One region of the Agrobacterium sp. 22-226-1 genome, then DNA from elsewhere that is predicted to be linked to it. Evidence: predicted binding sites of a transcription regulator. Region 1 holds the regulator's gene; each other region holds the start of a gene.
The links. Region 1 encodes LexA, which represses DNA repair genes until DNA is damaged. Its sites were predicted from a motif close to TGTTCNNNNTGTGTTCNG; they were not measured.
Positions count from the first base shown of each region.

Region 2: the regulator LexA is predicted to act here: its motif matches at 1,568-1,585, upstream of ACQZ5K_RS22230 (energy-coupling factor ABC transporter ATP-binding protein).
Region 3: the regulator LexA is predicted to act here: its motif matches at 1,665-1,682, upstream of ACQZ5K_RS04485 (ImuA family protein).

Region 1 is NZ_JBNWCP010000003.1:146,382-149,656, reverse strand. Features, by position in the region: gene ACQZ5K_RS06465 (TRAP transporter small permease) at 1-101, shown strand, start outside; gene ACQZ5K_RS06460 (TRAP transporter large permease subunit) at 98-1,357, shown strand; gene lexA (transcriptional repressor LexA) at 1,605-2,327, shown strand; gene ACQZ5K_RS06450 (glutathione S-transferase family protein) at 2,601-3,275, shown strand, end outside.
Region 2 is NZ_JBNWCP010000016.1:46,881-50,155, forward strand. Features, by position in the region: gene ribB (3,4-dihydroxy-2-butanone-4-phosphate synthase) at 1-176, shown strand, start outside; gene ACQZ5K_RS22225 (winged helix-turn-helix domain-containing protein) at 339-1,532, opposite strand; gene ACQZ5K_RS22230 (energy-coupling factor ABC transporter ATP-binding protein) at 1,645-2,325, shown strand; gene ACQZ5K_RS22235 (CbiQ family ECF transporter T component) at 2,322-2,927, shown strand; gene ACQZ5K_RS22240 (biotin transporter BioY) at 2,959-3,275, shown strand, end outside.
Region 3 is NZ_JBNWCP010000002.1:328,981-332,255, forward strand. Features, by position in the region: gene ACQZ5K_RS04480 (Y-family DNA polymerase) at 1-948, opposite strand, end outside; gene ACQZ5K_RS04485 (ImuA family protein) at 863-1,627, opposite strand; gene ACQZ5K_RS04490 (DUF1304 domain-containing protein) at 1,856-2,209, shown strand; gene ACQZ5K_RS04495 (glycerate kinase type-2 family protein) at 2,214-3,275, shown strand, end outside.

The DNA.
Region 1 (3,275 bases):
CGGCACTGGTCTCGATCACCACCGCAACGGCAAGTCTACGCATTCTCTCCGGCGGCTGGCATGCCCGCCCGCACGGTGCAACCGAGGAGATGCCGCTATGACCATCGTGATGATCATCGCATTTTGTATTCTCATGATGATTGCGGTTCCGGTCGGTTATGCGCTGATCATCTCTGCGGGCGTCGCCGTGCTGTGGAACGGTTATGTGCCGCTCTCGATCGTGGCGCAGCAGGTTTACGACCAGACGCAGTCTTTCCCGATGCTGGCGCTGCCGTTCTTCATGCTTGCGGGCACGCTGATGCTCGGCGGCAAACTTGGAACCCAGCTTCTGGAGCTGGCCTCCAAGGCCATGCAGCGCTGGCGCGGCGGCCCGCTTTCCACCACCGTCATTTCCTCGGTCGTGTTCGGCGGCGTTTCCGGCTCGGCGGTCGCCAATGCGAGCGCACTCGGCTCGGTGCTCATTCCATGGCAAAAGCGCCAGGGCTACCCCGCTCCCCTCTGTGCGGCCAACAATGCCACCTCGGCCGTCATCGATGTGCTCATTCCGCCGTCGATCCCGATGATCCTCTATTCGCTGGTCAGCGGCGTCAGCATCGCCAATCTGTTCATCGCCGGCATTCTGCCGGGCCTGCTCATGGCGGTCGGTTTCATCTTCGTCTGCTGGGCCATTGCCGTGCGGCGGGGCTATGCGGTGCGTGACGAAAGCATCCGCAAGCGCGATCTGGCGCTACTTGCATTCCGCAGCCTGCCGGCGATCCTCCTGCCGATCCTGATCATCCTCGGCCTGCGCTTCGGCTTTGCAACGCCGACCGAAGTGGCCGTTCTTTCCGTCGTCTATTCGCTCGTGCTCAGCATCTTCTTTTATCGCGATCTGACGTGGAAGCGTTTCTGCGACAATTTCGTCGAGGCAGGCTCTGCAACCGGCGTCGTCATGCTGGTCATCATGGGCAGTGCGGCGGTGGGCTGGGTGCTCACCTTCGATCAGGCGCCCCAGCATTTCGCCACCTGGGTGGCGGAGAATATCTCCAACCCGATCCTGATCATTCTGATGATGAACGTCCTGATGCTGATCATCGGCATGCCGCTCGATCTGCCGCCGTCGATCCTGCTGCTCGGACCGATCTTCGTGCCGCTTGCGGATATGATCGGGCTCGACCGGGTGCAGCTCGGCATGATGATGGTGATCAATCTCGGTATCGGGCTCTATACGCCACCGATCGGCACCACGCTCTTCATCTCGTCCTCCATAGCCAGAGCGCCGCTCGGCGCGACGACGAGGGAATTGTGGCCGTTCTTCACCATGGCGATGCTGCTTCTCATCGCAGTCAGCTTCATTCCTGCGCTCACGATCTACTGACGTTCGGCCCGTAGCAAATCGGCAGCCAGAAACCACCGGTCGGTCTCCACGGTCGGTGGTTTTAGTATTCAAGACGTGCCGCCTACGTCGTTAAATCTGCTTTGTTCATGGTTTCGACGATCAAATCACGATCTGCGATGCACCCTTCACGAAATTTTAGGGGATTGCGGAACACATATGGAACATATAGTGTTCGTTCTGTATTTGTTTCGCGACTTCAACGACGATTCTCAAGGGTGTTTTCCTCATGCTCACGCGCAAACAGCAGGAATTGCTTCTCTTCATTCATGAAAGAATGAAAGAGTCCGGCGTGCCGCCCTCCTTCGATGAAATGAAGGACGCTCTCGATCTTGCATCCAAATCCGGCATCCACCGGCTGATCACCGCACTCGAGGAGCGCGGCTTTATTCGCCGGCTACCTAACAGGGCGCGGGCGCTGGAAGTGATCAAATTGCCTGAGGCCTATGCTCCGGGTGCAAGGCCGCAGCGCGGCTTCTCGCCGAGCGTCATCGAAGGCAGCCTCGGCAAGCCAAAGACGCCGGAGCCGGCCCCTGCCCCCAAGGCGCCGGCCAATGATCTCGGTGGCGCCGTCACCGTGCCGGTCATGGGCCGTATCGCCGCCGGTGTGCCGATTTCCGCCATCCAGAACAACACCCATGATGTGGCCGTGCCGGTCGACATGCTCGGCTCGGGCGAACATTACGCTCTTGAGGTCAAGGGCGACTCGATGATCGAAGCCGGCATTTTTGATGGCGATACCGTCATCATCCGCAACGGCAACACGGCCAATCCTGGCGATATCGTCGTAGCACTGGTGGATGATGAAGAAGCGACCCTGAAGCGTTTCCGTCGCAAGGGAGCCTCCATCGCACTGGAAGCCGCCAACCCCGCCTATGAGACCCGTATTTTCGGGCCGGATCGGGTGAAAATCCAGGGCAAGCTGGTTGGGCTGATCCGGCGCTACCATTAATTGGCAGCCCGCTTTTTTCGCTAAGGGCGTCATCGAGACGATGGCGCTCCCTTTGAGGCATCTTGGCTTGTTCTCTGGAACAGAGCGGCTCTGCGGAAGTAAAGAGAGGGGGTTTTTCGCCCTCATCTCCGGGCGGTGACGTAGATATGCCTCCTTCTCCCTGCCCTCACCTTGCCATTCATCAACGCGGCTTATGGGAGCCATGGATTATTTGCAATATTCCAAGGGCCATCCGCCGGTATAGAAATGCGCGTCATATCGGGGAAACACGTCATGTATGATCTTTATATCGCCAACAAGAACTATTCCTCATGGTCGCTGCGGCCGTGGGTGTTGATGCGCACGCTCGGCATCGCCTTCGATGAAAAACTCGTTCCCTTCGGCGAAGGCGTTTCCTTCTCCACCTTCTCGCCGACCGGCAAGGTGCCCTGCCTTGTCGATGAGGGCGTGACAATTTGGGAAACGCTGTCGATCGCCGAATATCTGGCGGAAAGACATCAGGGCGTCTGGGCGAGCGACAAGCAGGCAAGGGCCTGGTCACGGTCGGCGGCGAGCGAAATGCATGCGGGCTTTTCCTCGCTGCGCAATCTCTACCCCATGTCGGTCGGCATTCGCGTAAAACCGAAGGGTGGCGATACCGGGCTTGCGGCCGATATAAAGCGCATCGATACGCTGTGGAGCGAAGGACTCGCGAAATTCGGCGGGCCCTTTCTTGCCGGCCAGAAATTCACGGCGGTCGATGCCTTCTTCTGCCCGGTGGCATTTCGTTTCCAGACTTATGGCGCGGAACTTTCCCCCGCAGCGAAAGCCTATTGCGACCGGCTGCTCGCCCTTCCCGCCATGCGCGAATGGTACGAGGCCGGGCTGAAGGAAGTCTGGCGCGATGTGGCGCATGAAGAGGAAATTAGCGGGATCGGCGAATTGACCGCGGATCTGCGCATCAAGGCC
Region 2 (3,275 bases), on a different contig from region 1:
ACGAGGCGCATGCGCAGGCCCGTTCGCGCGAAAACGAATGGCTGGAAATCGGCCTCGGCGCGCAGATTCTCAAGGATCTCGGTATCAGCTCCATCAAGCTGATGACGACACGCGAGCGGCATTACGTCGGTCTCGAGGGGTTCGGCATCAAGATTTCGGCGACGGATATCGGGTGATTTTGGGGCGTCGCGAGAGCGCTTCGGTTTGGTGCGCTCTCCGCCCGCTCTACGTCATCCTCGGCCTTGTGCCGAGGATCTGCGAACGCATTCAACACGTTGTCCGTTGCAGATGCTCGGGACAGGCCCGAGCATGACGAAAGACCGTGGCCGAGGAAGCAATTATACCTCCCGCCACCCATCCAGATAGTTCACACTCTCCACCCCGGTAAACTTCGCCAGCCTCACCAGTTCCGCGTCGAGCTTCTCCAGCCGACCGGCCGAAGCACGCACGCCCGGCTCCAGCCACAGGCGGCGCACATCCAGCGTGCCGCGCTTGCGATCCGCCTTCATGTCGATGCGGCCGATCAGCCTGTCACCCTCCAGAAGCGGGAAGACATAATAGCCATATTGCCGTTTCGGCTCGGGCACGAAGACCTCGATGCGGTAATAGAAGCCGAATAGCCGCTCCGTGCGGTTTCGGTCGCGCAGCAGCGGGTCGAAGGGGCTGAGGACACGGACGCGGGCGGAAGGTTCCGGCACGTCGGTCAGGTCGGCGGTGAAATCGGCAAAGGCGAAAGACGGACGGGCATTGTCCCCGTCGCTGGAGAGAAGCGAGACCTCGCAGAGTTCATCGCGATGGCTTTTAACCCAGTCCCTCGCCTCCTGCGGGGTGACGAGATCGAAAAAGGCGGCGATTTCGCCGTGGGTGGCGAAACCCAGCCGCTTCAGCGCTTCGCGGCAGGCCCAGTCGACAAATTCGGTGTGTTCTACCTCGGTTTCGTGATGCTCGCCGGGAATGACCCGTTCGGCCAGGTCATAGACCTTCTGGAAATTGACGCGGCCGGCAATCGCGAGCTTGCCGGTGTGCCAGAGATATTCAAGTGCGGTCTTGGAGGGATGCCAGTTCCACCAGCCGCCGGACTGGTGCCCCTCCTCCTTCAGCTCCCGCGCCAGAACCGGACCGGTGGCGGCAATCCGCTCCAGCGTTTCGCCGAAAGCCGCATCGAAACCCTCGCCGTGCCATTTGCGCCACCGCTCCTGAATAATCGGCTCGCGACGGCGGAAACGGTGTTTCCAATAGGGATAAAATTCCGTCGGCAGGATGGAGGCATCATGCGTCCAGTGCTCGAAAAGCGCCCGGTCCTTTTCCAAAAGCGTGGTCAGATGGCCGCGCCTATAGGTCTGGTTGCGGGAGAAAATAATCTGGTGGTGGGCGCGCTCCACCGTGCCGATGCTGTCCACCTGCACGAAACCGATATCGGTGATGAGCTGCAGCAGGTCGCCCTTGGAAAGCGCCTTGCCGGGCGGAGAGGAAAGCCCCTGCCGCGCCAGAAAAATCCGCCTTGCCGCTTCGTTCGAAACCTTGATCGCCATGCGCAGAAGGTAGAACGGCTTTTTCGCGATTGCAATGTTCTTTTTTTGTTCCTTGTTTCACTTCTGTTGATGACGGGGTATAGAACCGGAAAACGAGCGCGAGGATGTGAGCTTGGAAATCCGTTTTAACGCCGCCGGTGTTGCTTTCGAGGGCCGGCAGGCCCTGCAGCCGCTGTCTGTGACATTGACGGAACGGCGTATCGGCGTGATCGGCCTCAATGGTTCCGGCAAGACCACCTTTGCCCGGCTGATCAACGGGCTGAACAAACCGAGCGAAGGCAAGGTTTCGGTAAACGGCCTCGACACCGTAAACGAGGCCAAGGCGGTCTTGCAGGCGGTCGGCTTCATCTTCCAGAATCCGCAGAACCAGATCATCCTGCCGATCGTGCGCGACGATGTCGCCTTCGGGCTGAAACGGCTCGGTCTCGGCAAGACGGAAACCGAAGCCCGGGTGAAAGCCGTTCTTGCCCGGCTTGGCATTTCCCATCTTGAAGAGAGACGCGCGCATGAGCTTTCCGGCGGGGAGCTGCAGCTTGCCGCGCTGGCCGCGCTTCTGGTCACCGAACCGCACATCCTCATTCTCGATGAACCGACCAACCAGCTCGATCTCAAAAACCGCGCGATCGTGGAAAAGACCATGGCGGCGATTTCGCAGGCGCTTGTTGTCATCACCCACGATCTGCCGCTGGTTGCGGGTTTCGACCGGGTGCTGGTTTTCCATGAAGGCGCCCTGGTGGCCGACGCCGCACCCGAAGAAGCGGTAGCGCGCTATCTGGAGGTGGCATCGCGATGAAATCGCTGCATGTGGAAGGCACTGGCTGGCTCTACCGCGTCTCACCGCGCCTCAAGCTCCTAACGCTGATGATCTTCAGCATTGCGCTGTTTCTCACCCGCGACCTGATTTTGCTGGGATGCGCGGTGATTTTGGCTACCGCCATTTTGCGCGAGACGCGGCTGCCCTTCAAGGACATATGCCTGCGGCTGCGGCCGGTGATGCTGACCATCTTCCTCGTCGCCGCCTTCAGCTATCTCCTGCTTCCGGCCCATGATGCCAGCGTCAATCTTTTGCGGCTGACGGCGCTGGCGCTGCTTGCAACCGCCGTCACCATCACCGTCAGCATCTCGCAATTCATGGACGAAATTGCGCTTGCCGCCGCCCCGCTTGAAAGGCTGGGGCTGGTGAAGGCCGCCGATATCGGGCTTTCGGTCGGGCTCGTCGTGCGTTTCGTGCCTGAAATCGTCAACCGTTACCATGCGGTGCGCGATGCGCACCGGGCGCGCGGCCTGCCCGTGCGGATGGCCACCATCATCGTGCCGCTCGTCATTATGACGTTGAAGGATGCCGATGCCATTGCCGACGCCATTGACGCGCGCGGTTTCAGAGGCCAAAGCTGACGGCCAGATAACCATCCGGAGTTTCCGAGCCATGACGACCCGCGACCTTGTGCTGATTTCGCTGTTTTCCGCCATCATCATCGCACTCGGGCTTCTGCCGCCGATCACGCTCGGTTTCATTCCCGTGCCGATCACCGCGCAGTCGCTCGGCGTCATGCTGGCCGGTGTCGTGCTGGGCGCGAAACGCGGCACGCTCGCGGTGCTGCTGACAATCCTGATTGCCGCCATCGGCCTGCCGGTCCTCTCGGGCGGACGCGGCGGCCTGTCCATCTTCACGACGCCGACCACCGGCTTCCTGATCGGCTGGATCGCGGCGGTTTTCGTCACCGGCACGCTCTCGGAAAAACT
Region 3 (3,275 bases), on a different contig from region 1:
AAGCCGAACAAGCTGTTTGACATCGCGCACCGGTCTGGACGTGCCGGCCCGTATGGCCTGCAGGCCGCTATCCACCCGGTGCAGCACCAGATCGACCCGGCGCGCGCCGAGGCCGCGCTTTTCCAGCGCGATGCAAAGTTCGGCAACCAGCTTTTGGCTATAACGGGCAATCGTTTCCGCCGCCGCGATGGGCTCGGGAAAGGCGCGCCGTACCTCCACCAGTTCAGCCACACGCACCGGTTCGATGGGTTCGCCGATCTCGCCGAGCGCCCGCGAAAGACGGCGGACGAGTTCGGGGCCGAAACGCAGGGTCAGCGGCGCGCGCGGGGCTTCGGCAAGCTCGCCGATGCTGCGGAAACCGAGCACCTTCAGCCCGGAAACGATACGCTCGTCCAGCCTGAGCGCAGCAAGCGGCAAGCCGCTGATCGCCTCACGCTGCCCGCCCGGCGGCACGATGCTGATCGCCTCCCGGCCAAAACGCGCCAGCGCATGGGCCGCACCCCAGCTATCGGCAATGGCGGCGCGGGCGGCAAAGCCTGCGGCATGCAGGCGGTTGACCATGCCGCTCAGCATCAGCGTCTCATTACCATGCAGATGATCCGCACCCGCCGTGTCCAGCACCAGCCCGTCCGGTGAATCAGCGGCGACGATGGGGGCATAGATGCGCAGGAAATGAAAGGCCAGCTGCTGCAGGGCGCGGGCATCACCAGCCGCATCCAGATCTTCAACGAGAAGACCCGGCACCAGCGCCTGCGCCTTGCTGACCGGTGTGCCGGGGCGGATGCCCGCCGCCTTTGCCGCCCTGTCGAGCGCCAGCACCAGCCGGCGGCTGCCCTGACGACCAATCATGACCAGCGGCTTTTCAGCCGGCGGCGCGTTCTTGCCCGAAAGACGCCGGAAACGATCCGTCGGCCATGTCGGCAGGTAGAGCGAGACGACCCTTTGCATCACAGGCTTCCACTTCAAATTCGGCACTTTCGCCGCCGCGACATCGCAAAAGTTCGAGAAACCAGCGCGGCCTGCCTACCCCCGACACCGGCAGGGGGGATGAAGGCCGCACGGAAATGCGCCAGCGGGTCACCGCCGCCGTCGGCTCTCCGAACAGCGCCGCATCGGCTTGACGCCGGAAGCGGCGGATGGCGATGCCGGTAACCCCAGAGGTTTCCGCCGCCAGCTGCAGCCGCCGCGAGGCGGTCATCGGCAGTTTCGCCACTTCACCCATCACCGCGCCGAAACCATTGCAGCGCAGTCCCTCCTCGAAACAGTCGAGCACGCCTTTCTCATCGCGGCATTCAACGATGATGAGCCGGTTTTGCGACAGGCCGGCCTGTGTCAGACCCGGCATGAACAGATCCCGCCGGGTGACACACCATAAAACCTTGCCGGAAAGCCGTGCCGCCACACCGGCAGCAAACAGCGCTGCCGCTGCCCCATCGGCAGCGCCATTGCCGCCGCCGCTCAGCTCATGCAGGCAACCGAGCTTTAGCCCGCCTCCCGGCAGGTGATGGTCGATGGCATCCACGCCGAAAGGCAGGGTCTCGTGCAGCCGCTCAGGGCCGTTACCGATCCTTTCCAGCCTTTCACGCAGCTCTTCGACAACGAGCAACTGGTCCGCGCGCTTTTGCATGGCATGACAGGTTTCAATTCCGGTTATTCATCTTTATTGTTCCTGTTTTGTTCCTATTTCAACAAAGAGTCAAGCAATAGGCTGCCGGTCTTCAACAGTTTGCACGGGAAGAGAGGATTCTGGCCTTGCGGCCCTCTGCCCTGCCGTTAAAACGGAATTGTCCGCTCGCCACATGTTTTACCCTGACAGCCGCCGGCAACGGACATCATGGTTTGGAGGAAACCGCCGATGATCGCCAGCATTCTGATTGCCGTGGTTGCGGCCATCCATATTTACATCGTCATTCTGGAAATGCTGCTGTGGGAAAAACCAGCCGGCCGCAAGGCCTTCGGTCTTTCGGCGGATTTTGCCCGGCAGACGAAAGTACTGGCCGCCAATCAGGGACTGTATAACGGTTTTCTCGCAGCGGGGCTGATCTATGGACTGATGCAGGGCGATGAAGGGCTGAGCTTCAAGATTTTCTTCCTGACCTGCGTTCTGGTGGGCGGTATTTTCGGCGCCATCACCGCCAATATGAAGATCCTGTTCATTCAGGCATTGCCGGCATTGTTCGCGCTCGGCTTCCTCTGGATCGGAGCATGAACCGATGAGCGCATGGAACGATCACAGCGCAAAAGACGCCCTCAACCGGATTTTCATGGCGGCCGTCGCAAGCGCCGATCCGGCAAAGGTGCTGCAACACCACCTTCCCTCCCCGCCCAAAGGCCGCTGCGTGGTGGTGGGCGCCGGCAAGGCTTCGGCCGCCATGGCTGCCGCGCTCGAAGCGGCATGGCCGCATGTCGATCTTTCCGGTGTGGTGGTGACGCGTTATGGCCATGCCGTCCCGACTATGCGCATCGAGATCATCGAAGCGTCGCATCCGGTGCCGGACGACAGGAGCGCGGAAGCGGCAAAACGCATTCTCGCCGCCGTTGAAGGCCTGACCGCCGACGACATGGTCATCGCACTGATTTCCGGCGGCGGTTCGGCGCTGATGGTGGCACCTGCCGAAGGCATGACGCTTGCCGACAAGATGGCCGTCAACCGTGCCCTTTTGGCCAGCGGCGCGACGATCTCGGAAATGAACGCCGTGCGCAAGCACCTCTCCCGCATCAAGGGCGGACGGCTGGCGCTGGCTGCCAAACCGGCCAGGGTCGTTTCGCTGCTGATTTCCGATGTGCCGGGAGACGACCCCTCCGAAATCGCCTCCGGCCCGACGGTTGCCGATCCAAGCGACATCGAAACCGTGCGGGAAATCGTCTCCCGTTATGCGCTCGATCTTCCCGAAAACGTGCGCAAGGTACTGGAAAAAGGCGAGGAAACCCCGAAGGCGGGCGATATCGAGGAAGATATCCGGCTGATCGCCGCCCCCTCGCTCGCCCTGCAGGCGGCAGCGGATGAGGCGGTGAAACTCGGGCTTACGCCGCTCATCCTCGGAGATTCGCTGGAAGGCGAGTCAAAAGATGTCGGCGCTGTCATGGCTGGCATCGCGCTTTCCGCCAGCCGCAAGGGCCTGCCGGTGAAAGGCCCGGCCGTGCTGCTTTCCGGCGGCGAAACCACGGTCACGCTGAACAGGGGCGTTGGCGGCAAGGGACCGGCCGGCAAGGGCGGCCGCAACACGGAATTCCTGCTGAGCCTTGCGCTGACGCTCAAAGGTGCGGACGACATC